Regions from separate parts of the Oryzibacillus soli genome, predicted to be linked through region 2. Evidence: predicted binding sites of a transcription regulator. Region 2 holds the regulator's gene; each other region holds the start of a gene.

Region 1 (10,253 bases), on a different contig from region 2:
AATCATCCGGATTTATCACAAGAAACAATACCTGAAATAACAAAACAAGAAGATGAAAATGATTGAATAGATGATTTGAAAGATTCTTCAAGGAAAGCATTCACAGCGTATAACACCGCATCTACGCCTTGGGCCTACTTGGTCTGCAGAGGCATTTCGAGGAGGAATTTATGTACGAACTTCATGACGAAGAAATTGAAATACGAAGCTCCATACTCGACGAAGAGCGGGAACCGTTTGTAATTAGGTTTTATTTTAACAACAAATCCTCCATATGCGGCTTTGTTGCAAGAGGTGAAACGGGGTTCACCCAGTTTGGACTTGATATTATCGCCGCCGGAGTTTCGGCACTAATCATCAATACCATACATAGCATCAGACACCTAACAAAAGATACGGTAGAATCGGATATTCAAAGGAATTATGCAAAATGCATATTGCCAGACTTACAAAGTAAAAATCGGGGAAGTAGGGAGGCGGTAGCATTATTGAATTCATTGGAGATCGGAATTCATAGCATTCAAAACACATATGGGGAAAAATATATCACCATTGAAAAAATATATGAAAGAAAAGAACAGAGGATATTTAATATATTTAAATGATAGTGGAATCAGGTAGATGACCCTGCATCGCAAATGCCTTAAGTTCAGGAGATTACATATTAAAATGAACACGGGAGGATAACCAATATGAATCTTGAAATCAAACCTCTCACTCCGGCTCTTGCCGAAGATTTCTTTGATTTTTTCGACAATCGCGCATTTACGGACGATTCTCCCATGCAGCCGTGCTTCTGCTGCCGCCCACAAATGACTGCGGAGCAGGAGAGGACGGAACTATTCAGCTTAATTGCGGCAAACCCTGGAGTCATGCCCCGCGACATACCCAGCTTCAAGTCGACGCTCCGCAAAATGGCGGAGCAGCAAATTTTGGCCGGTGATTTACAGGGATACTTGGCGTTTGATAGTGGCGTATCTATCGGTTGGTGCAACGCTAATAATAAGGAAAACTATTCGACGCTAGGGATCGGCGAAGAGATCAGAAATGCGTATAAGGCTAGTCCCAACGAAAGGATTAAGTCGGTGTTATGCTTTGAGATTGCTCCGAATTATCGCGGTAAAGGGATTGCTACCGCTCTGCTTACTCATGTGTGCGAGGATGCGAAGGCCAAAGGCTATGATGCGATTGAAGGGTATCCTCACCTGCGCCTCCAACGGGAAACGTTCGATTTTATCGGTCCGGCCCGGTTGTTTGAAAAAGTCGGGTTCATGAAAGTGGCGGAGCAAGGCAACGTTGCTATTATGAGAAAGAAGATTGGATGCGAAGAAGCGTGCCAGTGAATTGCTCTCCGAGGATGAGATAAGAAGGGTAACACTCAGGAAATCGAACGAAATGTTTATGGAATAAATGTGGCCGCCGCGGATCCCCCGCGGCGGTTTTTTTGCAAGTTGCGGCGGGTTCATGAAAATGATTCGTCTTGATGCGTTTTGGGAAAAGTATACATTGCATTGCGAACATATATTCGGTATATAATAAGAACAGGAGTTCTTATTTCTGGGGGCGGTTCATGGTGAAACAGCGTACCATATTTTTGGTTGACGGCCAGTCCTTCTATGCTTCCGTGGAGAAGGCGGCCCGGCCGGACCTGAAAGATAAACCGGTCGCCGTAGGGGACCCGTCCCGCAGGTCCGGCATCATCCTCGCCGCGTGCCCGATCGCCAAGGCCCGGGGCGTGACGACAGCCTCACGGGTCGGCGAAGCCCTGGCCCTGTGCCCCGACCTGGTGGTGGTTCGCCCCAGGATGCGCACCTACATCTCCGTTTCCCTGCTGATTTCCGAGATCTTCGAAGCCTTCACGGACCAAGTGGAGCCCTACAGCATCGACGAGCAGTTCCTGGACGTTACCGGGTCCATCCCGTACTTCGGCTCGCCGGAGGAGATGGCCCGGCAGATCCAGTCCCGGGTGCTCCTCTCCACAGGGGTGTGGTCCCGGGTGGGGATCGGCCCCACCAAGGTGCTGGCCAAGATGGCTACCGACAACTTCGCCAAGAAGCGGGAGGAAGGCGTCTTCCGGCTGGGCTTCGACAATATGGAGCGGGACCTATGGCCGCTCTACACGCACCAGATGTTCATGGTCGGCAACCGGATGGCGCGGCATTTCCTGAGGATGGGCCTCGTGACCATCGGCGACATCGCGCGCCTCGAGCTGGGGGAGTTCAAGACGCGCATGCGCCACCGGATGGGCAAGCAGAGCGACATTCAGGCGGAATATTACTGGCAGACCGCCCGCGGCATCGACCCGAGCCCCGTGGTGGCCCAGATCCGCAACCCGCTGAAGTCCGTCGGCCACGGCAAGACGCTCCGGAGCAGCCTCTATACGAAGCTGGAGGACATCGAGGTGGTGCTGCTGGAGCTGGTCATTGAGGTGTGCCGCCGCTGCCGGAGGCACGGGTTCATGGGGTATACGATCACGGTCGGGGCGATGGAAGCGGACGGAGAGCGCGGCCGTTCCTTCAGCCGGCAGATTACCCTGGAGCAGCCCACGTCCCTTACGCACGAGGTGGCGACCGTGGCGCGGCGGATCTTCGAGCAATACTGGAACGGTCTGCCGGTCAGCCATCTGAACGTCTCGTTATCCCAGCTCGTCACGGATGACGTGATCCAGCTGACCCTGTTCAATGACCGCAACCGGGCGTATTGCCTGGAGAAGGCGACGGATGCGATCAAGGACCGGTACGGCAGCGCGGCGATCGTGCGCGCCTCCTCCTTGCTGGAGGCCGGGGTGGCCTGGGAGCGGGCGGCACAGGTGGGAGGTCATTGGGCGTGAGCAAACTGGACGGCAACGAGAGGTGGAAGACGAAGATGCTGCTTACCGAGCACCAAGAGGATTACGACAACACCCGCGGAATCAAGCGGAGCTCCGGTCCGACCAGCGAGGAACTAACCCTGATCCGGGACAGCATCCTGCTGCCGCATCTGCAGACCATGGTGGAGCGGAGCCTGGAGGATATTGAGCATTCGCCCGGGATCCTGAAGCGGCTTCATCTCATGACGGCCCGGATTCTGCTGACCCGGATCACCGACGATCTGTATGCGATCAAGCGGGAGCTTAGACGGCGCAATATCAAGATCCTGAACGACGAGCAGTCCGAGAATGTGCTGTACTACCATTTTGTCTGCCGGGGCTACACCGACCGCTTCGGCATCGTCCGGGACGTGGCCCGATCCGAGCTCAGCGTCCGCCTGGCCAAGTACATCAAGGACCTTATGGCCCTGCTGGCGCAGAAGCCCGCCCCGCCGGCCGTCCAGGCCGAAGGGGAGAAGGGATGAGGGAAAGGGGCTTGCATGGCGCTCCCCCAATATGGTATCGTAATCCTAATTGAGTCATAAGGAGGTGAGGTAGGAATGAATTGCAATGGAATGGTCACCCGTCTGAACCAGCTGCCGATCGTCATGGCTGGTCTTGTGCATGCTTATGCCGCTGACGCTACCCGTCTGCCCATTTGCACCCATACGGCTGTACCCATTGCGAATCGCTTCCTACCTTGAACTCGGACGGAGCTTTATCCCGGAGTCGTAGGGACTTTTCCCTACGGCTCTTTTTTTGTTTCGTTCCCTGTGCCCGAGCGGCGGCACAGTCGGTATGGGAGCCTAAGCCTAATCCATAGGAGGATCCTAACCATGACCATCTTAGCAAGCATGCAGCATATTCAGAAATACCACGGCGCCCAGCTGGTGCTTGGCGACATTACAATCGAAGTCAGACAAGGCGAGCGCATCGGCTTAATCGGCTCGAACGGGAGCGGCAAGTCCACCCTGCTGCGGGTGCTGGCCGGGCTGACTCCGCCGGACAGCGGAACGCTGGCGATCGCCAAAGGAACCCGAATCGGCTATCTGGCGCAGGTACCGGAGGTGGAAGACCGGTACACGGTGGGAGACCTGCTCGCGCGCGGTTTCCGCGAGGCACGGGAGTGCCGGGAGGAGATGTCCCGGCTCGAGCAGGAGATGGCCGAAGCGGACGGCGAACGGCTAAACGGCATCCTGCAGCGGTATGCGGCGCTCCAGGAACGGTTCGAACGCCTCGGCGGCTACGAGATGGAATCCCGGATCGAACAGGTGGCCCACGGGCTGGGGATCCCCCGGTCCGATTATGAACGGCCCTATGCCACCTTATCCGGCGGGGAGAAGACCAAGGCGGGACTCGCCTCGCTGCTCATCGAGCAGCCGACACTCCTGCTGCTGGATGAGCCGACGAACCACTTGGACACGCAGGGCATCGAATGGCTGGAGTCGTTCCTGCGGACCTATGCGGGAACCTGCATCCTCGTGTCCCACGACCGGTACTTCCTGGACCAAGTCGTCACCGGGATCGTCGAGCTGGAGGATGGGGAAGCCTTCCCGTACCGCACGAGCTATTCCGGTTACGTGAAGGAGAAGGAGGAACGGCTGCTGCAGGAATTCGCCGCCTACCAGGAGCAGCAGAAGGTGATCCGGAAGATGAAGGAGACGATCAAGCAGCTGCAGGAGTGGGGGAAGCTCGGCGGGAACGAGAAGTTCTTCCGGAGGGCGGCCTCGATGCAGAAGGCGCTGGACCGGATGGAGAAGATGAAACGCCCGGTGCTGCAGCGCCGAACGGCGGACTTCGAGCTCCAGGCCGCGGAGCGGTCCGGCAAGCAGGTCGTCCTCTTGGAGGGAGTCCGGAAGCGGTATGGGGAGCGCCCCATCCTGCAGGGGGCGGACGGTCGGCTCCTCTATGGGGACCGGACGGTGCTCGTAGGGGGGAACGGAGCGGGGAAGTCTACGCTCATGAAGCTGCTGCTGGGAGAAGCAGCGCCGGATGGCGGCAAGGTGGAGCTGGGTGCCCGGGTCGAGGCCGGATACCTCGCCCAGCAGGACGCTCCCGACAGCAAGCGGACGGTCCTTGAGCATTACTGCCGCGAGGCGGAGGCGGAGGAGGGCGAGGCCCGGCGGGAGCTGGCGGGGTACCTGTTCTACGGCGCCGCGGTGTTCAAATCCTTGGCCTCTCTGTCGGGCGGCGAGTGGACGCGGCTGCGTCTCGCCATCCTCATGCGGCGGAAGCCGAACCTGCTCCTGCTCGATGAGCCGACGAACCACTTGGACATCGCCTCCCGCGAGGCGCTTGAGGAAGCACTCGAGGATTACGAGGGCACCGTACTCGCCATCTCGCACGACCGGTACTTCACCAACCGGATCGCCCGGAGTGTGTGGGAGCTCAGGGAAGGCATCATCACCCCGTACCTCGGCGGATATGATGATTACAAGGCGAAGAGCTCGGAGCTGCGCGAACGCCGGGCGGAGAAGGCGGCCTCTCGGGAACAGCCCAAGCCGGCGGCTGCTCCCGCTCCACGGCCGGAGCAGCGCCGGGGCGGGGTGCGCCGCGAGCAGCTGGAGAGCCGAATCGAGGAGCTGGAAATGAGCATCCGCGAATGTTCGGCCGAGCTGGAACAGCCGGAGCTGGCTTCGGATCCCGCCGGATTGGCGAAGCGCTGGCAGGAGCGGGAGGCGCTGCAGGCCCAGTTGAACGAGCTGCTGGAGCAGTGGGTGGAGCTGACGGAATAAGGGAAGCCGGCAGAGCTATAGTGGGACGGTCCAAACAGGGCCGTCCCTGTTTTTTTGTATCGAAAATGTTCCATTCTATCAAAAAGGGCGCATCCAAAGTAGCGAGGATTCCCACACGGAACGATGGATATTGAAATGGTAGTGGAGGCGGGGGCGGCGATATAATTCATGGGAAGAGGCCCGGACATACGGGGAAGACAAGGGGAGGATGCAAATGAAGCTGCAGGTGCAAGTATACGATGAACGGAACCGGTTGACCTATTGCAAGATCCGGCTATCCCTGCCGCAGGAGCCGCTAACCGTCTACTGCAAGGGGGAATATGAGTTCGAGCTGTCCCCCGGGGAGTACCGCGTGGAGGTATATAAGGGCAAATTGTTCACGCCTGCTGTAGTAACGGTGATGATCGGGGAGAAGAATGTCGTACTCCAGATCAACTTGAAGGAAATTGTGAACACCCTGCGCCTGGGCCTCTATTCCTTCGATGCCCATTCCCATGTATCCCGGAATCCGCATTCGGACACGGGTACCTTGGAATACGCCTCCACCATAATGCGGGGGGAGGACTTCAACTTCTTCTTCGCCGGCTCCCCCTACGACCGGGAGACCCATCTGCGGGATGCGGATCCGTCTGGAGGGGGGACGATACCGTACAGGCAGAAGTACGCCGCTCAATTGGGCGAGATCAACACCACCTCCCGGTTTATGCTCGACATCGGCAACGAAATCGTCAAATGCCGGTACGGGCACATGTTCCTGATGAATTACGACCAGATGCCCCCGTACAGCCAATATTACGACCGGTCCTGGGATCCGTGGCTGTTCACCAAGATCGGGGAGGAGCCGGATTATCTCATCGCCTACCCCTATGAAGCGCTGCGGAAGGAGAGGGGGCCTCATTCGGTGGCGGTGGCCGCCCATCCTACCAGCTGGTGGCCCCACAACGGGGAATTCATCTCCAACATTGCCGCAACCTTAGGCTTCGAGCTATTGGCCGGCTCCATCGATGCCATGGTCATCATGGGCTATGACCGCGATCATCGCTATTACCAGGAATTATGGTACGAGGCCTTGAACCAGGGCTACTTCCTGCCCGGGGTGGCCGAGACGGACCATACCTTCGATTCGGCGGCCAGGGAGCACCTGCAGTTCAAGACCTATACGTATGCCGACGCATTCAGCCTGGATGCGCTGTGCGAGGGAGTCAAGGCGGGCAGGAATCTCGTGTCCTCCGGCCCCATCCTCCTGTTGACGGTGGACGGCCAGCAGCCCGGTGCGGTGCTGAAGCCCAAGGAGAGCGAGCCCTTCGCCATCCGGATGGAGGCCTTCCGCTGCTGCCAGGCGCCGATCAGCAGGATCCAGCTTATTCTGAACGGACAGGTGCACAAGGAGCTCCTTCTGGACCAGGATCATTGCGAATGGAACGAAATCCTGGAGATATCCGCAGACAGCTACCTCCTGGCCAAATGCTATGATTCCGCCGGGAATGTGGCCATCACAAACCCGGTCTACATACGGAATACCCCCTTCGTCAACCGCCAGTTCCGTTCGGAGCTGACCGTCCAGGTCACGAAGAGGGGCCAGCCGGCAGAGGGATGGTACTGGATCGATGAGGAACCGGTGAAGACGCCGTTCAGCGGGGAGCTCCGCTGCCGGATCCCGGTCACGTCGGAGGTTACGATCGAGGTGGACGGGGAGACCCAGATCGTGAAGCTGTTCGAGATGGATGAATTGCAGCGGATATTCAAAAATTTATATTTCGGCGCGTTCAACCGGGACGGCCGGTATACCGCAGGACAAGTGCCCGCCGAGTGTTACGAGCTGGCCCGCATTCGGAGTCTCTTAAGCAGCCCGGAGCTTCTGGTTCGCTTCTAGCAGCTTCCCAACCTTGTTATCTCTATGATAAAATTCTTCTATATCCGATCCCAAGAAAAGGTATGGAGCCTATGGTCAAACTGCTTATCGTGGAAGACAACGATTTCGAAAGAAACGCGCTGCTGAATTATATCAATTGGGATATTCTCGGAATTCGGCAGGTGGAAGCGGCCTTCAACGGCTTGGACGGCCTCCAGAAGGCGAGAGAGCTCCAGCCCGACATCGTCATCAGCGACGTGAAGATGCCCGGATTAAGCGGCATGGAGATGGCCAAGGGCATTGCGGGGTTCTGCCCCCAAGCCAAGTTCATCTTCTCCAGCGGCCACGAAGAGGTCGGTCTGCTCCAGGAAGCCATGGAGGTCCGGGCGTACAGCTACCTGGTCAAGCCTCTGAAGCAGGAGGAGCTGATCGCCGTCATCAAGCGGATCACGTCGATCCTGGTGGATGAGAAGCTGGCGAACCACGAGACCGCACGCATGATCGAGCAGTTCAAGCAGCACCTGCCGTACCTCCAATCCCGGTTCTTAGAAGAGCTGATCGTGTCGGACGCCGGGTCTCGGGATGACCGTTCCTTGGTGGTTCAAGCCAACGATCTGAAGCTCCGCATGATCGGGATGTATAAGCTGGCCTGGATCGAATTCGACTTCGGGCCGGATTCGGACCTGTTCCACCAGTCGAATGTGATCCAAGTGATGCTGTACAAGCTCGAGAACCGTTTCGCGAACCAGCAGGTCGTGTTCATTAAGAAGTCCAGCAGGGGGATCCTGGCCCTGCTTCATACCTTGATACAAGGACAGGGAGAAGGGGCCGGGATCATAACCGGGATTCAGCAGGAGCTGGAGGCCATATCCCGGGAAAACCCCTGCAGCTATTTCATCAGCGTCAGCGAGCTCTTCGCCAATCTGAACGAGCTCCACCTGGCATTCCGGCAGACCAGCAGGGCGGCCGCCAGGAAGATCCGGATGGGGTACGGACAGATCGCCTATTACACGCAGGACCCGGAACCGCAATCGTCCTCGTGGGATTCCGAGCCCAAGGACACCCCGGTCTCCCTCGCTTCTATCATCGACAGGGTCTGCGAGGGGGATTACGGGGACGAGGACTTGAGCCGGCTGGTGCAATGGATCCTGGCGGATCCCGACCCTGCGATGGAGAGCATACAGAGCCGGTTCATCCTTCTGTTCTCCACCCTGTCCATGCAGCTTGCCAACCGGGGAGAACGGCTGGATAAGATCGCTGAAGAAGAAGGAAAGATCTACCAGACGGTCATCAAATCCAAGACCATCCCGGACCTGATCCAATACACCGGCAAGAACTTGAAGTCCGTGTCCTCCTACATGGCGAGGAAGAAGCTGAACAAGGACGATTACGTCATCAAGGAAATCCTGCATATTCTCAACCATGAATACCGCAAGCCCATCACCTTGTCTTATCTGTCGGAGAGGGTCTACTTGAGCCCCAACTATCTGCGCATTCTCTTCAAGGAGAAGATGAAGATCAGCATCCAGGAATATCTGACGAATCTGCGCATGTGCAAGGCCAAGGAGCTTCTCAAAGAGACGCGGCATAAAGTCCACGAAATCGGGGAGATGGTCGGGTATGAGAACAGCACCTACTTCAATATTGTGTTCAAGAATTACATCCAAATGACGCCCGGAGAGTACCGGAACAAGTATGCCTCCATCGAACCGGGAGAAGCCTGATGACGCGGCCCAAGAGCAGAGACTTCAAGTTCTTCCACATCATCCTGGTGTTCATGATCCTGACCACCCTCCTATACGCCGTGACCATCAGCTCGATCCTGTACGGCCGGCTTAACCTGACGCTGAACCGCCAGAATAAGGAGTTCATGCAATATGCCACGTCCCAGGCCCTGAACGGCATCGAGAACATGATGAAGAACTGCGAGGTGACCGCCAGGAGCCTCTATTCCGACGGAACCATCTCGAGCCTGTTCCTCGGCAAGTATTCGGGCAACGTCGATTACACGCTTTTTAACCAATTCATGAGCATCAACAGCATGTTCGAGAACTATACGGCAACGAACAACGATATCAAGAGCATCTCCATCTATAAGCTGGACCCTGAACTCATCACGGACGGGAAGAATATCCGGAGCATCGAGAGCTTCAAGAGGCAGGATCTGATGCAAAAAGCGCTGGACGCCCGCGGGAAGGACGTCTGGGTGACGACCGAGGAGGAAGGCGGGGAAACCCGCATCCTCTTGTTGAAGTACATCAACATCAACCTCCCGGGCGGCGTGCTGGCCATCGAGCTGAACCAGGAGAGGCTCAACAGCTTGTACCGGACGGGAGAGAACGGCAACTATCTGTTCTATCTCTGGAGTGAAGGGAGAATCGCCTTCAGCTCCCAACCCAACGTGCGGATCGGCGAGGATACGATGGACTACATCGAGAGGAATGCATATACCGGACAAGGATTTTCCAAGCTGAAGAAGGATAGCCAGTCTTATTACTCCTATTTCAGCAAGGTGAACCAAGCCCTGACGGTGGTCATCCTCTATAACGCCTACGAGCTGGAGAGGGAAAAACGGGCCATGTCCAAGTATGTCATCCTGTGCACATGCTTTTTTGTATTGGCGGGGGTGATGCTGGCGGTTCTGTTCTCGAAGAGCTTCGCCCTTCAAATGGAAAAATTGATGAAAAAAATCCGGGGCATCGAAAAGGGCCGCATGCGGATGGTTCCGGTCCGAACCCGCATCCGCGAAATCTCCGCCCTGGATGAAACTTTATGCAATATGGCCCTGACGATTGACGATCTGAGTGTGGATATCGCC
Region 2 (10,253 bases):
TTTCGGCCTATAGTGAGGCCGATATGGAGCGTCTCAAGCTGCTGCTGCAGGAAAAGATGGCGGGCGGCGTCAAGCGCTTCCGCATTCCGGCCGCCCAAGGAGACAAGATTTCCTTGGCTTACCGGTTGGGGACCGTGGTCGAAACGGATATGGACGGCGAGGATATGGTGCTGTCCGTCGACGTGAATGCCCAGGATTTCGAGAAGTACGGATTTATGCTGGCCGACCATCTGGTGGCCGGTGGAGAGACAGCAAAGGGAGAGCATATCGAGGGATGAACTTTTCAGAGAAAATCTTGAAGGTGGCGGCGCAGGCCGAATCCACCGTTCAGAGCAAGCACCGCGAGATCGACGCGTTGATCGATCACAACCAGTGGAAGGTCATCGCGGCCTTCCAGAAGCATCAGGTCAGCGATTTCCACTTCTCCTGCTCCACCGGCTACGGGTATAACGACCGCGGCCGGGAGGTGCTGGATCTGGTGTATGCGGACGTATTCGGCGCCGAAGCGGCGCTGGTACGTCCCCATTTCGTGTCGGGCACCCATACGATCGGCACCGCCCTATTCGGCGTACTGCGTCCGGGGGATGAGCTGGTCTATATCACCGGCAGGCCATACGATACCCTTCACAAGGTCATCGGCAAGCCGGGGGATGGAACAGGCTCCCTGCAGGATTTTGGTATCCGGTACGGAGAGGTAGCGCTGCTGCCGGACGGTTCTCCGGATTGGGAGGGGATCCGCGCCCGACTGAGCGGACGAACGAAGATGGTAGGCATCCAGCGCTCCAGGGGCTATGACTGGCGTCCATCTTTCACAGTTGATCAGATCGGGGAAATGGTCCGGTTCGTGAAGAGTCTGTACCCGGATATCCTGGTGTTCGTGGATAACTGCTACGGGGAATTCACCGAGCGGTCCGAACCGACGGAGGCCGGAGTGGATCTCATGGCGGGTTCCCTGATTAAGAATCCGGGCGGAGGCGTAGCTCCCACCGGCGGTTACATAGCAGGCCGGGCGGAGCTCGTGGAGCAGGCGGCCTTCCGTCTCACTGCACCGGGAATCGGAGGAGAGGTCGGGGCCATGCTGGGCACGACAAGGGCTATGTACCAAGGGCTCTTCCTGTCTCCCCATATGACGGGACAGGCTCTCAAGGGCAGCGTATTCGCCGCCGCGGTATTCGAGGAGCTGGGCTTCGAGTCCCATCCCCGCTGGCCGGATTCGAGGACGGATCTGATCCAGGCCATCCGCTTCACAGGGGCTGAGCACCTCATCGCGTTCGTGCAGGGGATCCAGAAGGCTTCCGCCGTCGATGCTCACGTCGTGCCCGAGCCTTGGGACATGCCCGGCTATGAGCACCCGGTCATCATGGCCGCCGGAACCTTCATTCAGGGCGGCAGCCTGGAGCTGTCGGCGGATGCGCCGATCCGGGAGCCCTACATCGCCTATATGCAGGGCGGACTGACTTATTCCCACGCGAAGCTGGGAGTTCTGACGGCGCTGCAGAGCATGGCGGACCGAAGCTTGCTTGCCCTGTAATGCTGATGTTATCTGTATTCGGCATTGTGAATGTGATGTCATTTTGACCAGGCGAATGCCATTATTTATGAAAGAAATCTGTGATTAAACCTAACACAACTTGACAACTTTTTGTGGTAGCGTTACAATTGCCATATAATGTGTCAGTAGGAGTGATAGGGTATGAGTGATGACATTCGCCGCAATATGGCGTTGTTCCCCATCGGGATCGTCATGAAGCTTACGGATTTGACCGCCCGTCAGATCCGTTATTATGAACAACACGAATTGGTCATGCCCGCTCGTACGGGCGGCAACCAGCGCCTATATTCATTCAACGACGTCGAAAGGCTCCTTCAGATCAAGGATCTGATCGAGAAGGGCGTGAATATCGCAGGCATCAAGCAGGTGCTACTGCCTGTGGATCAGACCTCCGAGGAAGCGACCGTCTTGAACGAGCAGACGGAAGTGAAGCGGAAGGAGCTGACTGATTCCCAGCTTCACAAGATGCTGAAGCAGCAGTTGATGACCAAGCGGCCTGGCCAGGTGTCCCTGATCCAAGGCGAGCTGTCACGGTTTTTCCATTAATACCGCCAGGCTCTTGTAGATCAGGGGCCTCTTCCGTGAGGACGGCTTATCCGCCTTCCCAGGGATGACGGCAAGCGGGATGGGACAAGGTATAAGCGGCGATATTATACAGCACCATTTACCATTAGGGAGGAGATCCACCAGTGTACAAAAACTACACCAAAGACGACATTCTTCGTATTGCCAAGGAAGAGAACGTCCGTTTCATCCGCCTGCAATTCACCGACCTGCTGGGCGCGATCAAGAACGTTGAGATTCCGGTTAGCCAGCTTGAGAAGGCCCTTGACAATAAAATGATGTTCGACGGATCGTCCATCGAAGGTTATGTGCGGATCGAAGAGTCCGACATGTACCTCTACCCGGATCTGAGCACTTGGGTGGTCTTCCCCTGGGTTACCGAAGATCGTGTTGCCCGATTGATCTGCGATATTTACTTGCCGGACGGCCGTCCGTTCCCTGGCGATCCCCGCGGTATTCTGAAGAAGATGCTGAAGGAAGCCGAGGCTATGGGCTTCACAGCTATGAATGTCGGTCCGGAGCCGGAATTCTTCCTGTTCAAGACGGATGAGAAGGGCAATCCGACCAATGAGCTGAACGACCAGGGCGGCTACTTCGACCTGGCCCCGATGGACTTGGGGGAGAACTGCCGCCGTGAGATCGTATTAACCCTGGAAGAAATGGGCTTCGAGATCGAAGCCTCCCACCATGAGGTGGCGCCGGGCCAGCATGAGATCGACTTCAAATACACCAACGCCCTGAAGGCTGCAGACTACATCCAGACCTTCAAGCTCGTGGTGAAAACCGTAGCCCGCCAGCATGGTCTTCATGCAACCTTTATGCCGAAGCCGCTGTTCGGCGTGAACGGATCCGGCATGCACTGCCACCAATCCTTGTTCAAGGGTGACAGCAACGCGTTCTACGACGAGAGCGACAAGCTGGGCTTAAGCATCGCTGCCCGCCATTACATGGCCGGCATTCTGAAGCATGCACGCGGCTTCGCCGCCATCACCAACCCGACGGTCAACTCTTACAAGCGTCTGGTACCGGGCTATGAAGCCCCCTGTTACGTGGCTTGGTCCGCCAGCAACCGGAGCCCGATGATCCGGATTCCGGCCTCCCGTGGTCTGAGCACCCGGATCGAAGTCCGTAACCCGGACCCTGCCGCCAATCCGTATCTGGCACTGGCTGTCATGCTGGCTGCCGGTCTGGACGGAATCAAGCACAAGATGAGTCTGCCGGCCCCGACCGACCGGAACATCTATGTGATGACCGAGGAAGAGCGGGAGGAGCAGGGCATTCCGAGCCTGCCGTCCAGCCTGAAGGAAGCGCTCAGTGAGATGATCCGCGACGATGTGATCTGCAACGCGCTGGGTGAGCATGCGCTGGCCTACTTCTACGAGCTGAAGGAAATTGAGTGGGATATGTACCGGACCCAGGTTCATGCTTGGGAACGCGACCAGTACATGACGCAATACTAAGCGTTGTTGTCTTCATGGTTAAGCCCTTCGGCGCCGAGGCGTACGAAGGGCTTTTTTGTTTGGGTTAAGAATGAAGAAACGGCTGGCTCAGAAGTCTCTGAGCCAGCCGTTTCTTCATCATGACGGTAGAAGTGGATGTTTAGTGGATATTGCGGATCAAGCCGATGACCTTGCCGAGTATGGTGACGTTCCGGACCCGGATCGGCTCCATAGCGGAATTCTCCGGCTGGAGGCGGATGTGATCCTTCTCCTTATAGAACCGCTTGACGGTCGCTTCGTCCTCCTCTGTCATGGCGACAACGATCTCGCCATTATGCGCTGTCGGCTGCTGCCGGACGATGACCATGTCTCCGTCGTGAATACCGGCTTCGATCATGCTCTCGCCGACGACATTCAGCATGAATACGGTGTCGTCATGGACCATATCGTTCGGAAGAGGGTAATAGCCCTCGATGTTCTCGGTAGCGGTGATAGGCATGCCTGCCGTTACACGTCCGATCAGAGGCACGCGCGTTATCGAATGGGAGAACATCTCGAGACCGTCCTCTTCGCCGAGAATCTCGATGGCTCTAGGCTTGGTGGGGTCCCGGCGAATCATGCCCTTCTTCTCGAGGCGTTCCAGATGTCCGTGTACGGTGGAGCTGGAGGCGAGTCCGACCGCTTCACCGATCTCGCGGACCGAAGGAGGATAGCCCTTCTCCCGGACCTCGGTCTTAATGAAGTCGAGGATCGCTTGCTGACGGTTGGAAATTTTGCTCATTCTGATCACTCCAGTTTGGTAATAATTATACAAAGTATAACATAGAACCGGAGTTCGTACAAACATAAGTTCGAACGAACAGGTTGCGAACGAACGGTTGAAAGAGGATGCGAACAAACATTCGATTTTGGGTTGACACAAACAAGTGTTCGTGGTATCTTAATACCAGAACAAATGTTTGGGAGTGGTTCAAGTGGTCCATGTGAATAAGACAGTCGTTAAGATGGTAATCTTCATGATGGTGATTATGCTTTCCTTAATGTCAGGTGCTTTGCTGCATGCCTATGCGGGAAGCTCCGATCATCAGACTGCAGCCGCTGTGACCGGCCCTTCCATGACTACGCAAGTCACTTCGCTGTCGGCTAAGATGACCGTTCAAGAAACCGTTGACGTTTGCCCGGGTGACACCCTGTGGGACATAGCATCCTCTCATCTTCCCAAGGGGGAGAACGTTCGTTCTTATATGAACAAGATTAAGAAGGCGAACAATCTGAAGAACACGGATCTGCGCGCCGGACAAATATTAATTCTCCCTTGAGCGGAGACCCAACATCCGACTACAACCCTTCATCATTTATAGATCTGAATAGGGAGTCCAACTGCGCATATACAGCAGCTGGACTCCTTTTGCTTATTCCGGATTCGAATCTCGAGTGCTGATCTTGACAACCACGCGGCGGTAATGGCAAAGTAGTAAAGAAGTGGAGCCATGTACGGGCAGCAGGAGGTGCAGAGAAATGGAAGAGCTTGTGAAACGGATCAATGAGCTGGCTCGCAAGGCAAAAACGGTCGGATTGACCGAAGATGAGCTGGATGAACGCAACGAGCTTCGCCGCAAATACATCGAGTTGTTCCGCGCCTCCATGCGGGATCAGCTGGACCATATCAAGTTTGTCGAAGACGAGGAGAAGTAACCGCTCCGCGCGGTTGTTCGAGACGTCTATCCTACCTAGGCTGAAGGAGCAAATGCCGTGTCGCGCAAATGGGAACGCATGGTGCGTAAGAATCAGAAGACCGTCAATCATGGGCGGGTCAAACGGGGGTTAGGTTCCCTGCCGCAAGTGAGCAGGGGGGCGGAAACCGTCATTAAGGGACGGAGCTGGATGCTGGCTTCGGTGCTGGCGATCTTCGCCATCTTATATTTCATCTTGACGTACCAGACGGAATCGAAGACCAGTATGTACTGGATCACGGGCTTCAGCTACATCGCCTTGGCGGTGCTGTATTATTTGGTCCGCAGACCGGTCATTAAGATCTCCCGTCAATACGTCACGGTCCGCCGGTTCACCGGGGACAAGCTCCTGGAGCCTAAGGATATCGAGGGGCTGGTGCTCAACCCCGGCCATGTGGTCATTCAATTGAAGGGCAAGCAGAAGAAGCTGATCTACACCAAGCTGCAGCACCGTTTTCCGATGGAGGAGCTGAATGCACGGCTGAGAGAGTTCGCTCAACAGCATAAGCTTGATTATAGAGACGAAACCCGTTAACAACCATGGAGAGAGGGGAACCATTGTGGCCTTAAAAGCGGTACTGTTTGATTTGGACGATACGTTGCTCTGGGATGAGCGTAGTGTGGAGGAGGCCTTCCTTGCCACTTGTCTTGCGGCACAGAACAAGTATCCGGAGATCGATCCGGCTGCGCTGGAAGCATCCGTCCGCAAGGAAGCCCGTGCGCTGTACGAATCGTACGAGACTTTCCCGTTCACCAAGATGATCGGCATCAATCCGTTCGAAGCGTTCTGGGCCCACTTCTCCGAGGGGGAGCATGAGATGTTCCGCAAGCTGGAGAAGCAATCCCCGGGTTACCGCATCGAAGCTTGGACACGCGGCCTGGCCGGAATCGGAATCGGAGATGCAGAGCTCGGCAAGCAGTTGGCGGAGCTGTTCCCGGCAGAACGCCGCAAGCGCCCTTTGACTTACGAACAGACGTTCCGTGTGCTGGACGAGCTCAAAGGGAAGGTCAAGCTGTTGCTTTTGACCAATGGTGCCCCGGATCTGCAGAAGGAGAAGCTGGCGGGTGTGCCCGCTCTGGAGGGCTATTTCGATTACATCGTCATATCCGGCAACTTCGGGGAAGGCAAGCCCGCTCCGTCCATCTTCCGGCATGCGGTGGAGCTCTTGGGCATCGAGCCTTCGGAAGGTCTTATGGTAGGGGATAAGCTGACGACGGATATTCTCGGTTCCAATGGAATCGGCATGCCGAACGTATGGATCAACCATCACGGGGTGAAGCGGTCCGATGAGATCGTTCCCGTCTATGAAGTGTCCGATCTGGATGGCCTTATGGAGATCATCCGGACCAAGCTATAATGGATTTGGAGCCGAGCGCCGCTGCCCGTTAGGGAGCGGCGTTCTCTTTTGCCGCAGATGATCGGGGACGGAAATAATTCCTATTTTTCGGGTAGGGATAATAATGGTCAAAGCTCTTTCAATATATAGCCACATTTGATACACTAGGTGGTAAATATTTCGAGAGATTCGAATGGTTTGGCGGAAGGGATGATGGAGAATGTTGACGAAGCAACCGTTGCAAGCTCGATTGAAGCAGAAAATTATGATCCTGGACGGCGCGATGGGCACCATGATCCAACAGGAAGATCTGACCGCAGCGGACTTTGGCGGCGAGGACCTGGAGGGCTGTAATGAGCAGCTGTGCGTCACTCGCCCCGATGTAATAAAGAAGATTCATGAAGCCTACCTGGAGGCTGGGGCGGATATCATCGAGACGAACACCTTCGGCACCACGTCCGTGGTTCTGGCCGAATACGGCCTGGAGCGCCAGGCCCGGGAGCTGAACCTGGCTGCGGCACGATTGGCCGTGGAGGCGGCGGCTAAGTTCAGCACACCCGAATGGCCGCGCTATGTTGCGGGCGCATTGGGACCGACCACGAAGACCCTGTCCGTAACCGGAGGCGTCACCTTCGACCAGCTGGTCGACAGCTACCACGAGCAAGCGCTGGCCTTAATCGAAGGAGGCGTGGATGCGCTGCTGCTCGAGACGTCCCAGGATACCTTGAACGTCAAAGCGGGAAGCATCGGCGTCCGGAAGGCCATGGAGGAGCTGGGCGTCCAGCTCCCGATCATGATCTCGGGGACCATCGAGCCCATGGGGACCACACTGGCCGGACAGAACATCGAATCATTCTACATCTCGCTGGAGCACCTGAACCCGGTGTCCATCGGTTTGAACTGCGCCACGGGACCGGAATTCATGCGCGACCATATCCGGACTCTGTCCCAGCTGGCCAAGACGGCCGTCAGCTGTTACCCGAACGCCGGTCTTCCGGATGAGAACGGCAAGTACCACGAATCGCCGGAGTCGCTGGCCAAGAAGCTGGCGGGCTTCGCTGAGCAGGGCTGGCTGAACGTCGCAGGCGGGTGCTGCGGTACTACGCCGGATCATATCCGAGCGATGGCCGAGACGCTGTCCCGCTATGCGCCCCGTGGCGAAGTCGGTGACCATCCGCCTGCCGTATCCGGCATCGAGACCGTCTATATCGAAGACGAGAACCGGCCGATTATGGTCGGGGAGCGGACGAACATCTCCGGCTCCCGGAAGTTTAAGCGGCTGATCAAGGAAGGCAAGTTCGAGGAAGGCTCGGAGATCGCCCGGAACCAGGTGAAGAACGGCGCTCATGTGGTAGACATCAACCTGCAGGACACGGAAATCGACGAGGCATATGCCATGGAGAACTTCCTCCAGCAGGTCGTGAAGAAGGTCAAGGCGCCGCTGATGATCGACTCCACCTATGATCACATCATCGAGCTGGGCTTGAAGTATTCCCAAGGCAAGGCCATCATCAACTCCATTAACCTGGAGGACGGCGAGAGCAAATTCCAGAGCATCGTGCCCTTGATCCACAGGTATGGGGCAGCGGTGGTCTGCATCCTCATCGACGAGCGGGGGCAGGCAGTATCGAGGGACGCCAAGATCGAGGTGGCGACCCGCGCATATGAGCTTCTGACCGGCAAATACGGGCTCAAGCCGGAGGATATCATCTTCGATCCGAACATGTTCCCCATCGGCTCCGGCGATCCCCAATACATCGGCTCCGCCGTGGAGACCATCGAGGGCATCAAGCTCATCAAGGCCAAATACCCGGCCTGCAAGACCATTCTGGGCCTCTCCAACATCTCCTTCGGCCTGCCGCCGGCAGGACGCGAGGTACTGAACTCCGTCTACCTGTACCACTGCACCAAGGCCGGACTGGATTACGCCATCGTCAACACGGAGACGCTGCAGCGGTACGCGTCCATTCCGGAGACGGAGAAGAAGCTGGCCGAGGATCTGATCTTCGATACGAACGACGATACGTTGGCTGCTTTCGTAGCCTTCTTCCGGGAGAAAAAAGTGGAGAAGGAGGTCAAGACCTCCAATCTGACCCTGGAGGAGCGGTTGGCTTCTTATGTGGTGGAGGGCACCAAGGAAGGCTTGTTTGCCGATCTGGACGAAGCGATGAAGACCTATTCGCCTCTCGGCATCATCAACGGGCCGCTTATGGCGGGTATGGAGGAGGTCGGCCGCCTCTTCAACAACAACGAGCTGATCGTAGCCGAGGTGCTGCAGAGCGCCGAGGTCATGAAGGCGTCGGTGTCGCACCTGGAGCCCCATATGGAGAAGAACGAATCCGCCGTCAAGGGAAAAATCATCCTCGCCACGGTGAAGGGCGACGTGCATGACATCGGCAAAAACCTGGTGGAGATCATTCTCTCCAACAATGGCTACCAGATCGTCAACCTGGGCATCAAGGTGCCGCCGGAGCAGCTGATCGAGGCGTACCGCAAGGAGAAGCCCGATGCCATCGGGCTGTCCGGCCTGCTGGTGAAGTCCGCCCAGCAGATGGTGGTGACCGCCCAGGACATGCGGAATGCCGGCATCGACGTGCCGATTCTCGTCGGAGGAGCGGCGCTGACCCGGAAGTTCACCAAGACCCGAATCGCGCCCGAGTATGACGGACTGGTTCTCTATGCGAAGGACGCCATGGACGGCCTCGACATTGCCAACAAGCTGAGCGACCCGGATCAGAGGGCTCTGATGGTGGAGGAGCTCCGCAAGGCCAAGGATTCCGACGTGGCTGAATCCGGCCGCCGGAGGGAGGAGCTGCCTGCCGCATCCCGCGCCAGAACCTCTAACATCAACCGGGAGCAGGCGGTGTTCACTCCTCCGGATCTGGATCGCCACGTCCTGCGGGATTATCCGGTGAGCCACTTGATTCCGTATGTCAATCACGAGATGCTGCTGGGCCATCACTTGGGCCTCCGCGGTTCCGTAGAGCAGGCGCTGAAGAACCAGGAGCCCAAGGCTGTAGAGCTGAAGGAAGTGGTGGACGGCATCTTAGGGGAAGCCCAAACCGAGGGCATCATCAAGGCCAACGGCATGTACCGGTTCTTCCCGGCCCAATCGGACGGCAACGACATTCTCGTATACGATCCCTCGGATCCGAGCAAAGTATTGGAAAGATTCTCATTCCCGCGGCAGGAAGTGGAGCCGTATCTGTGTCTGGCCGACTTCCTGAAGCCGGTGGAGAGCGGCGAGATGGACTATGTGGGCTTCCTGGTGGTAACGACAGGCGCCGGCGTCGGCGAGCGCTCCGCCCAATGGAGAGCCGCCGGAGACTACCTCCGTTCCCACGCCCTTCAGGCAACGGCGCTGGAGCTGGCGGAGGCCTTCGCAGAGCGGATCCATCACATCATGCGCGACGTCTGGGGGTATCCGGATCCGGCGGATATGACCATGAAGCAGCGCTTCGGCGCCCGCTACCAGGGGATCCGAGTATCCTTCGGCTATCCGGCCTGCCCGAATCTGGACGATCAGCAGCAGCTGTTCCGGCTGATGCAGCCGTCGGACATCGGCGTGGAGCTGACGGAGGGAAGCATGATGGACCCCGAGGCATCAGTGTCGGCCATGGTGTTCGCT
Region 3 (10,253 bases), on a different contig from region 2:
AGCTGGAGCGGACGCGGGAGAAGCTGGCTTCCAGGGGACTGCTTCCGCATATCCTGGTCAACAATGCAGGCATCTCCCATTATGGCTTGCTTACGGATACATCCGAGGAGGAATGGGACTTGGTCATGGATGTGAACCTGAAGGGAACCTTCCTGTGTACCAAGACCTTCTTGCCCGAGATGATCCGATCCCAATACGGCAGGATTATTAACGTATCCTCCATCTGGGGCATGTCCGGGGCATCATGCGAGGTGGCGTACTCCGCGTCCAAAGGCGGCATCAACGCCTTCACCAAGGCGTTGGCCAAGGAGCTGGCCCCTTCCGGCATCACCGTCAATGCCGTCGCCCCCGGCGCAGTGGACACGGATATGATGTCCGGCTTCGACGGGGAGGAGCTGGCGGCCATCAAGAACGACATACCGGCCGGGCGATTGGGCCAGCCGGACGAGATTGCCTCGCTGATTTACTTCCTGGCTCTGCCTGAATCCGGTTATATCAACGGTCAGGTGATCAGTCCCAACGGAGGCTGGCTGACCTAAAGGATTTTTCCTGATCCCCCTATAGGGTATAGCCCTGGTCTGGGAAGCAAATAATACGGATGTTCCAATCCTATTTCTTAAAGGAGGCCGCATCATGGCAAACACCGTACTCACTTCCTTTGACACATGGAAGAACTTCCTGCATGACCGGGTTCAAGCAGCGGAAAACATCGGCCTGTCCGACGATCAAATCAACAAGCTTGCCTACAAAATCGGCGATTTCCTCTCCAACAAGATCGATCCGGAAAACCCGCAAGAGCGGGTGCTGAAGGATCTGTGGGATGTAGCCGACCAGAACGATCAGAAAACCATTGCGAAGCTGATGGTCAAAATGGTCAGCGACGGCCAGAAATAAACGGAAAAAGCCTCCGATTCCAGGGGGCTTTTCTGTTGTTCGCATGGTATACTACAGAGATGAAGATCACGCGACAAAGGGGCCCGTACATAAGATGAACCGGAATCGAACCATCCGTCCACCCATACGTTACATCTGGGCCGCCGCTGCCGGAGCGATGCTGCTCGTTGCGGGCTGCGGACGGACCCTCCCTGCTATAGATGCCCAAACCTTATCCTCGAAGAAATCCCTCCTGGTCGTGACGGCGCCGAGCTTGTCGGAGGAGGAAGAGAAGTCCATCCGCTCGGCTGCTGTAACCTTGGCCAAGGAGCAGAAGCTTGCCTTGGAGTTCGTGCCGGATGCCCAAGGCGACTCGGAGGACCTGGCGGCCCGGTTTCGGAACCCGTCCATAGACAGCATTATTGCCGTCGGCAACGAGTTGGTCCAACCCGCAGCGGAGCTGGCGAAGGACCAGACCGGGAAGAGAGTGGTTCTGCTGGGGAACGGCCGGTCCAAGCCGGAGATAAGCGGTCCGCTGCCTGCCCACGTACTGAAGCGCAATCTGGATGAAAGCAAAAAAACGACCGCATGGAACGATTGGGTTCAGCTGCAGCGTGCCAACGGCATGAACGTGCTGTGGGTGACAAGAACCTCTTCGCCGGTGCCCGTAGTGTGGGCTCCTTCAGAAGAAACGGACCGCATTGTGCAAAGGGACATCTACCCCGGGGACACCTGGTTCCCGCAGCTGACCTATCAGGCGCAGGCGCTTCCAGCCCAATGGCTGGCGCTGTACGTTCCATTGGAAGAGGCAGAGCTGGCGAAGGTGAAGACGCTTCGAATTCCCATCATGGACTTGTCGGCCGGTACGGTCTACACGTACCATTGGGATGTGATCGTGCGGAATGCAATGGCCGCGGCCCTGGATCAGAGCTGGTCCGGCGGAGAACTGCCCTATTCGGACCAAGAATTGGCTGTAACCAGGAAATAATCCCTAGGTAATGAAGGAATATAGCGAAACTTGTAGAATGTCTAACTAGTACGTTACGTATAGGGGATGGAGGATCAACATGGCCAGGAACCAATGGTATATGGAATACAAGATACATAAGAACCGTCCGGGCTTGCTGGGTGACATCGCTTCCCTGATGGGGATGCTGGAGATCAACATCATGACCATCAACGGGGTGGAGGACCGCACCCGGGGGATGCTGCTTCAGACCGACGACGATGAAAAAATAGAAATTATGGGTAAAATGCTGAAAAAGGTGGATAATATAACCGTAACGGCTTTGCGGGCTCCCAAGCTGGTTGACATCCTTGCCGTCCGTCATGGCCGGTACATCGAGCGAGACTCCGATGACCGCAAAACCTTCCGGTTCACCCGGGACGAGTTGGGTCTGCTTGTAGATTTCCTCGGCGAAATATTCAAGAAGGAAGGCAACCAAGTGGTGGGACTCCGCGGGATGCCGCGCGTGGGCAAGACCGAATCGATAATAGCAGGCAGCGTCTGTGCCAACAAACGCTGGACCTTCGTGTCCTCCACCTTGCTCCGGCAGACCGTAAGAAGCCAGCTGTCCGAGGATGAGATGAACCCGAACAACCTGTTCATCATCGACGGCATCGTCTCCACGATCCGGTCCAACGAAAAGCACCACAGCCTGCTCCAAGAAATTATGAACGCCCCCTCCACCAAGGTCATCGAGCATCCGGATATCTTCGTGAGGGAATCGGAATACGATTACAGCACATTCGATTACATCATCGAGCTCCGCAATAGCCCGGATGAGGAGATTGTGCTCGACATCCCGTCTTCCTATGAAGGGTATTAATGGCCGTTCCGGTTCCATGAAATGTCGGAGGTGACACGCTTTGTCCGATTTGGGCCAACTATTGAAGAAGGCGAGACTCGATAGAGGAATCAGCCTGGAGGATTTGCAGGAGACAACCAAGATCCGGAAGAAGTACCTGGAGTGCATCGAGACGGGAAACTACAATGCGCTGCCCGGGAACTTCTATGTCCGCGCATTCATCAAGAGCTATGCGGAGGCAGTGGGGCTTGACCCGAACGAGGTGCTGCAGCTGTACCGCAACGATATCCCGGACGTCACTCCGGAGCCGGTGACCGAGACGATTGCGCCCAAGCGGACCGTAAGCAAACGCTCGGACAAGTGGAGCCGATTCGCCACGGGAGTTATGCTGGTTTCCTTCTTCCTCCTGATCGTGGGCTTGATCTATTATTTTGCCTACAAAAATTACAACGGAGAAGGCAAGACCGTTCAAGAGGATCAAACCGCTCCGATCACCAAACGGGTGGCTTCCGATACGCCGGCGCCCCCGGCTCCGCTGGAAACCAAGCAGGCCGTTAAGGCCGCCGCGGAAACGCCCAAGCCGGTCGTCCCCGAGCTGAAGTTCCTGAAGAACGAGAAAGGGATTGACTACTACGAGATCACCCAAGCGGAGAAGCTCACCGTGGCGATGCGCTTGACTGGAGCGGACTGCTGGTTCCAGATTGATAAGGTGACGCCCAAGGGAGAGCTGTTCACGCACGAGATGATCGAGCAGGGCTCTCTGGCCAAGCTAGGATCCCCCAAGACCTGGGAATCGGATAAACCGGTTTATCTCAACATTGGCCTTCCGACCGCCGTTGAGCTTACGGTGAATGGAGTGGCCATTCCGCTGGGTGAACTGTCCAATCCGAAGCGGGTTCAGATCCAGGCTGCTGGGAAATTGCAATAACTTCAGCGTTAAAGTGAATACATAGCCTCTTTTCCGGAGAAGATAAAGTCATCATGACATATACCGGAAGAGAGGTACGCCTGTATGACGATCAGTTGGATTGTAACGGGCCTTGGCATCGTTGTCAGCCTGTTGGGCTGGTACTTGACACCCGACGCCTGGGGCTACGGCATATTCGGATTCGGCTTGGCCCATATCGTACTGGGAATACTCGATATGTTCCGTGAGCCCGTCCGTAACCGTTAGACTAGAAGAGAGATGAGGCACTCCGCGAACCGGGGTGCCTTTTCTTTGCATGCGAATCTTGATATACTGTGAGAAGGAAATTTGTGTAAAGGACGTGCAGAATCATGGCTGCGGACAACTCATTCGACATCGTATCCAAAGTAGACATGCAGGAAGTGAACAACGCCATCAACCAGGCGCAGAAGGAGATCGACACCCGGTTCGACTTCAAGAACAGCAAATCCAGCATCGAGCTGGACAAGGAAGACATTACCCTGTCCTCCGACGATGAATTCAAGCTTCAGAACGTGATGGATATCCTCCAGTCGAAGCTGACCAAGCGGGGCATCTCCATCAAGAACCTGGAATATGGCAAGGTAGAGCCGGCATCGGGTGCCACCGTACGCCAGAAGATCAAGCTGAAGCAGGGGATCGGTCAGGATATGGCCAAGAAGATCAATACCCTGATCAAGGACTCCAAGCTGAAGGTCCAGAGCCAGATTCAAGGCGATCAGCTGCGTGTAACCGGCAAGAGCCGGGACGATCTCCAGAAGATCATCCAGCTCCTAAAGGGCGCCGATCTGCCCATCGAGCTCCAATTCATCAACTTCCGATAACGGGGAGAAATCCCCACCAACCGGGCCCTTTGTGCGCTTCCTCCGGCAAGCCGCAAGGGGTTTTTATCGTTTTGACACTCCACATGCCGTTGTATTATACTCTTTAAATGATAGGTTATGATAATTGGGGGATTGCAGGAAATGTCGGAGAAAATCAAGGTAGTAACCCTAGGCTGCGATAAAAATCTGGTGGACTCGGAGATCATGTCAGGTCTGATTCACGAACGCGGGTACTCCCTTGTGGACGATAAGGAAGAAGCGACGGTCATCATCGTCAACACTTGCGGATTCATCGACGCCGCCAAGGAGGAATCCGTCAATACGATTCTGGATCTGGCGGAGCTGAAGGAGACGGGAAGCCTGAAGGCGCTGATTGTATCAGGCTGCCTGACTCAGCGGTACAAGGACGAGCTTCTGAAGGAAATGCCGGAGATTGACGGTATCGTCGGCACAGGCGATTTTGACAAGATCAACGATATTATCGATGAAGCCTTGGCCGGCAAAACCCCGATCTATGTCGGGAATCCGGTCTTTAACTATGATAAGGCGCTTCCGCGGAGGGTGGCCACTCCCCGTTATACGGCATACGTGAAAATTGCCGAAGGCTGTGACAACGCCTGCACCTTCTGCAGCATCCCGATTATGAGAGGCGCCTTCCGCAGCCGGACCATGGAATCCATCCTGGCCGAAGCGGAGCAGCTGGCCTCCCAAGGGGTCCGGGAGATCAGTCTGATCGCCCAGGACTCCACCAACTATGGTACGGATCTGTATGACGGTCAATTTAAGCTCCCGGAGCTCATGGACCGTCTGACGCGGGTGCCGGGCGTCGAGTGGGTGCGGCTGCATTATGCGTATCCGGGCTTCTTCAGCGACGAGCTCATCGACGTCATCGCGGACAACCCGAAGATCTGCAAGTACGTGGACATGCCGCTCCAACACAGTGAGGACTCCATCCTGAAGCGGATGAGACGACCCGGACGCCAGCGTGACATTCGCGAGCTGGTTGCCAAGATCCGGGAGCGGATTCCGGGCGTTGCGCTCCGCACCTCCCTGATCGTCGGATTCCCGGGTGAGACCGAGCAGGATTTCGAGAACCTGAAGCGGTTCGTCGAGGACATCCAATTCGACAAGCTGGGCGTCTTCACCTATTCCCAGGAGCAGGATACGCCCGCTTCCAGGCTGCCGGACCAAGTCCCGGATGAAGTGAAGGAAGCGCGGGCCAACGAGCTGATGGAGCTGCAGCGCGAGATCTCCAACAAGCGCAACTGGAGCCGCGTCGGCGAAGAAATCGAAGTGCTGCTGGAGCGTTACGACGGACGCAATGACGTGTATATTGGACGTTCCCAATACGATGCGCCGGAGATTGACGGAGAAGTATTCGTTTCCGGAGCCAAGGCGGGAATCGGCGATATCGTGAAGGTTCGGATCACCCATTCCTTCGAATTTGATCTTGCCGGGGAGGCGATCGCATGAATTTGGCCAACCGCATTACTCTGGCAAGGATCTTCCTTGTGCCGCTGATCATGTTCTTTCTATTGGTGAAAATGCCGCTGCCGGATCTTAAGATCGATAACTTCATCATCTCTTACAACCAGGTCATCGCAGCGCTTATCTTCATCATTGCCGCCAGTACGGACAGCTTGGACGGGTATATTGCGCGAAGCCGCAAGATGGTCACCAACCTGGGCAAGCTCTTGGATCCTCTGGCCGACAAGCTGCTGGTTACCGCCGTATTGGTATCCTTGGTTGAGATGGACAAGGTCGGCGCATTTATCGTCATCGTGATCATCAGCAGAGAGTTTGCGGTGACCGGCTTAAGGCAGATTGCCTTGCTGGAGGGCAAAGTTATGGCAGCCAGCAAATGGGGAAAGTGGAAGACCGCAACCCAGATTACGGCGATCATCGCGCTTCTCTTGAACAATTTCCCGTTCCACTTCGTCAATTTCCAGTTCGATTACTGGGCGAGCTGGGTGGCAGCCGTCATCACCATCTACTCCGGGGTCGATTACTTCGTGAAGAATAAGAATCTCATTAATTACAGCAAGTAATCCCCATTGGGGTAAGGGGGCAGGGAATGAGAGCCGAAATCATTGCCGTCGGAACCGAGCTGCTGCTCGGGCAAATCGTCAACACCAACGCACAGTTTCTGGCGCAAGAATGCGCGGCCCTGGGAGTGGACGTCTATTTCCAGACCGTGGTCGGAGACAACGAAGCAAGGCTGCTGCAGGCTCTGGAGCTGGCGTCGAAGAGAGCGGAGCTTATCCTATGTACCGGAGGCCTGGGGCCCACCCAGGACGATCTGACTAAGGATGTGCTGGGCCGGTTCCTGGGCAAGGCGCTCTCCATCCATGAGCCTTCTATGGAGAGGATCCGGAACGTGTTCTCGTCCCGTGGCATCCACATGGTGGAGAGCAATGCGCGCCAGGCCTTGATGCTGGAGGACGGTGATCCGCTGCCGAACGACACGGGGTTAGCGGTAGGGGTCGGGATCAGCTCCGGAGGCCGCCATTACATTCTGCTGCCGGGACCGCCTCGTGAGATGAAGCCTATGTTCCAGACTTACGCGAAGACCTGGCTCCAAGGTGTGATGACGGACGCCGTCCCCCTTCACTCGAAGATGCTGAAGTTCTGCGGAATCGGCGAATCGACCCTGGAACATGAGCTGTTGGATCTCATCGAGAGCCAGGAGGATCCGACCATCGCTCCTTATGCCAAGGAGGGAGAGGTTACGATCCGGCTTGCGACCAAGGCCCACAGCACCGAGGAAGCGGAAGCCAAGATGCAGCCCACGGAGGAGATCATCCGAAGCCGGCTGGGTCAGTACCTCTACGCGGAAGAGGACGTGGGGCTGGAGCGCGTCGTCGTCCGTCTCCTGCAGGAACGCGGCAGGACGGCGGCGGTGGCGGAGAGCTGCACCGGGGGACTGTTGTCGGATCTGATCACGTCGGTTCCCGGCTGCTCCTCCGTCTTCAAGGGCGGAATCATCAGCTACTCCAACGAACTGAAGCACCGGCTTCTGAAGGTGCCGATGGAGGTTCTGGAGGGAGAGGGAGCCCCCGGCGCCGTCAGCGCCGAGACGGCCCGATTGATGGCCGAGAATCTGCTTCAGGAGCTGAACGTGGACTACGCCTTGTCCGTTACCGGAGTAGCCGGACCCGGCCCTTCCGAGGGCAAGCCTGCAGGCACCGTCTTCATCGGGCTGGCCGAGAAGGGCCGACCTGCGGAAGTGATGGAGTCCAAGCTGTCGGGAAATAGGGACATGGTGAAGCTGCGTGCGGCCAAGCTTGCCTTCTATCAGCTCTGGAAGCGTCTGAAGTAGAATAGAGTTGCGCGTCCAGCGGATTCGGGGCTATAATAGGCATAAGGTTTGCGGAAGAACCGTAACAAGGATAACTTCTTTGGTTACGGTTTTTTATTCGCCGGGTATGCGAATGTATGTTCGAAAAACTCTTGGCAAAAACCGAAAAACAAGTTATCATATATACTATAATCGTAAAAAGGGAAGTGAGTCGGTTGGCAGATCGGAAAGCAGCGTTGGAAATGGCATTACGCAATATTGAGAAGCAATTCGGCAAAGGCTCCATCATGAAACTGGGAGAGTCCACCCATATGCAGGTAGAGACCATCCCCAGCGGCTCCCTTGCATTGGACATCGCTCTTGGTGTAGGCGGATTTCCGCGCGGCCGTATTATCGAGATCTACGGGCCGGAGTCTTCCGGTAAGACCACCGTCGCGCTTCATGCCATCGCTGAGGTACAGAAGGCCGGCGGACAAGCCGCCTTTATCGATGCGGAGCACGCTCTGGATCCCCTCTATGCTAGCAAGCTCGGCATCAACATAGATGAACTGCTGCTTTCCCAGCCGGATACGGGCGAGCAAGCGCTGGAGATCGCGGAAGCCCTCGTTCGGAGCGGCGCCGTGGACATTATCGTCGTTGACTCCGTTGCTGCCCTCGTGCCGAAGGCCGAGATCGAAGGAGAGATGGGAGATTCCCACGTGGGTCTTCAAGCCCGCTTGATGTCCCAGGCTCTTCGTAAGCTGTCCGGCGCCATCAACAAATCCAAGGTTATCGCCATCTTCATCAACCAGCTTCGCGAGAAGGTCGGCGTCATGTTCGGCAATCCGGAGACCACACCGGGCGGCCGCGCGCTGAAGTTCTACTCCACCATTCGACTGGATATCCGCCGGGTCGAGACCCTGAAGCAGGGCAACGACATGATCGGCAACCGGACCCGGATCAAAGTGGTGAAGAACAAGGTGGCTCCTCCGTTCAAGCAGTGCGAGGTTGATATCATGTACGGCGAAGGCGTCTCCAAGGAAGGAAGCATTATCGATATCGGCACCGAGATGGAGATCGTCCAGAAGAGCGGCGCCTGGTTCTCCTACAACGGTGACCGTCTGGGACAGGGACGTGAGAACTCCAAGCAATTCCTGAAGGAGAACCCGCACATCTCCGACTCCATCGAGAAGAAGATCCGGGAGTCCAGCAATCTGATCACCCATGTTTCTCCGGATGCGGACAAGGATGACGAGGATGAAGAAGCAGCTCTGTTAAACTTCGAATAATCCATACCGGAAGGCACCCTAATCGCTAGGGTGCTTTCTTTCTAATCATGTGCAGATATTCGGTCGGGAGGTTCATTATGGAGCAGGAGAATATGGCGTCGGGGTCCATTACGATGGTCGAACGCCAGAAGGGGAACAAACGGCGTTATAATATTTTTATAGAGGGCAGCTATGCCTTCTCGGTCCATGAGGATATCATGATCAAGCACCGCTTGATCAAGGGAGAGCAAGTAGAGCGGGAGGAGCTCGAAGAGATCCTTCGGGACGATGAACGGCATCAGGCTTACATGGAGGCGATCCGCTACGTGGGACGTCGTCCCCGTTCCAAGAAAGAGGTAGAGCTCCATCTGAAGGAGAAGGGCTACGAAGGCGAATGGATCGGAGAGACGGTCAAGCGGCTGCAGGAGGAGCGGGTACTCGATGACGGGGCCTTCGCCAAGCTGTGGACGGAGCACCGGATCATGAGCCAGAAGAAAGGCCGCCGTTGGGTGGAGATGGAGCTGTCTCAGAAGGGCGTGGACGATACGGTGATCTCACAAGCCTTCGGCGACATCGATCCTGAAGAAGAATACTCGGCGGCACTGGAGATCGGAAGGAAGAAATGGAACATCACTGGCGGGGAAGGACTGGAGAAGAAACGGAAGGTGATGGCGTTTCTGCTCCGGCGGGGGTATTCCAGCGAGCTCGTGAACCGGGTGTTGAAGGAAGTGGCCCAGACGGCGGATTTAGGGGATACGGAGGATGAATCCTTCTTTTAATGAGGTTAATAATTAATGCGATTAACATATTAGAAAACGTGTGCAGTCCTTAATCGTTTCGACAGCTGGATGGGTTTGGTTGACAATAGCTTGACAATGTTCTTCGACAAAAGATAAAATGTTCATGTATATTTTTATCCTAGATATGCAAAAGCTTTTCGCCAATTCATCAACGTCTGACGCCCGTAAGACCAAGCTTTGCGCAATACCGATAACGTATGAAACTGCAGGTTGTAAAACCACGGAATGAAAACCGAATATTCCCAAGCAAACACCTTGGAGAAACATCGAGGAGGTGACGTAGATGCCAACAAGTGTCATCTGGATCCTAATCTCGCTCGCTGCTGCTGCCATTGGTGGGTTTATCGGTTTCTTTATCCGCAAATCAATTGCTGAGGCCAAGATTTCCAGTGCCGAGCAGGCTGCCGAGCAGATTATGGAGAACGCCAAGAAGGAAGCCGAAGCACTGAAGAAGGAA

What was found. Region 2 encodes LexA, which represses DNA repair genes until DNA is damaged. Its sites were predicted from a motif close to CGAACATATGTTCG; they were not measured.
Region 1: a site for LexA is predicted at 1,515-1,528, ahead of ACSEXW_RS26690 (DNA polymerase IV). Genes of this name have one in related genera too.
Region 3: a site for LexA is predicted at 7,880-7,893, ahead of recA (recombinase RecA). Genes of this name have one in related genera too.

The regions. Positions count from the first base shown of each region.
Region 1 is NZ_JBPPGJ010000030.1:12,801-23,053, forward strand. Features, by position in the region: gene ACSEXW_RS26675 (hypothetical protein) at 1-66, shown strand, start outside; gene ACSEXW_RS26680 (ribosomal-processing cysteine protease Prp) at 171-605, shown strand; gene ACSEXW_RS26685 (GNAT family N-acetyltransferase) at 693-1,343, shown strand; gene ACSEXW_RS26690 (DNA polymerase IV) at 1,571-2,830, shown strand; gene ACSEXW_RS26695 (YhjD family protein) at 2,827-3,333, shown strand; gene ACSEXW_RS26700 (hypothetical protein) at 3,409-3,552, shown strand; gene abc-f (ribosomal protection-like ABC-F family protein) at 3,685-5,583, shown strand; gene ACSEXW_RS26710 (CehA/McbA family metallohydrolase) at 5,798-7,456, shown strand; gene ACSEXW_RS26715 (response regulator transcription factor) at 7,528-9,159, shown strand; gene ACSEXW_RS26720 (sensor histidine kinase) at 9,159-10,253, shown strand, end outside.
Region 2 is NZ_JBPPGJ010000005.1:239,381-249,633, forward strand. Features, by position in the region: gene hflX (GTPase HflX) at 1-278, shown strand, start outside; gene ACSEXW_RS08810 (methionine gamma-lyase family protein) at 275-1,531, shown strand; gene ACSEXW_RS08815 (MerR family transcriptional regulator) at 1,694-2,098, shown strand; gene glnA (type I glutamate--ammonia ligase) at 2,242-3,576, shown strand; gene lexA (transcriptional repressor LexA) at 3,716-4,336, opposite strand; gene ACSEXW_RS08830 (LysM peptidoglycan-binding domain-containing protein) at 4,572-4,874, shown strand; gene ACSEXW_RS08835 (DUF896 domain-containing protein) at 5,074-5,250, shown strand; gene ACSEXW_RS08840 (hypothetical protein) at 5,308-5,823, shown strand; gene ACSEXW_RS08845 (HAD family hydrolase) at 5,849-6,646, shown strand; gene metH (methionine synthase) at 6,849-10,253, shown strand, end outside.
Region 3 is NZ_JBPPGJ010000018.1:30,632-40,884, forward strand. Features, by position in the region: gene ymfI (elongation factor P 5-aminopentanone reductase) at 1-539, shown strand, start outside; gene ACSEXW_RS21760 (DUF3243 domain-containing protein) at 634-894, shown strand; gene ACSEXW_RS21765 (hypothetical protein) at 989-1,861, shown strand; gene ACSEXW_RS21770 (DUF3388 domain-containing protein) at 1,941-2,702, shown strand; gene ACSEXW_RS21775 (helix-turn-helix domain-containing protein) at 2,743-3,609, shown strand; gene ACSEXW_RS21780 (hypothetical protein) at 3,694-3,855, shown strand; gene ACSEXW_RS21785 (YajQ family cyclic di-GMP-binding protein) at 3,960-4,451, shown strand; gene rimO (30S ribosomal protein S12 methylthiotransferase RimO) at 4,593-5,924, shown strand; gene pgsA (CDP-diacylglycerol--glycerol-3-phosphate 3-phosphatidyltransferase) at 5,921-6,499, shown strand; gene ACSEXW_RS21800 (competence/damage-inducible protein A) at 6,526-7,770, shown strand; gene recA (recombinase RecA) at 7,965-9,017, shown strand; gene ACSEXW_RS21810 (regulatory protein RecX) at 9,095-9,775, shown strand; gene rny (ribonuclease Y) at 10,080-10,253, shown strand, end outside.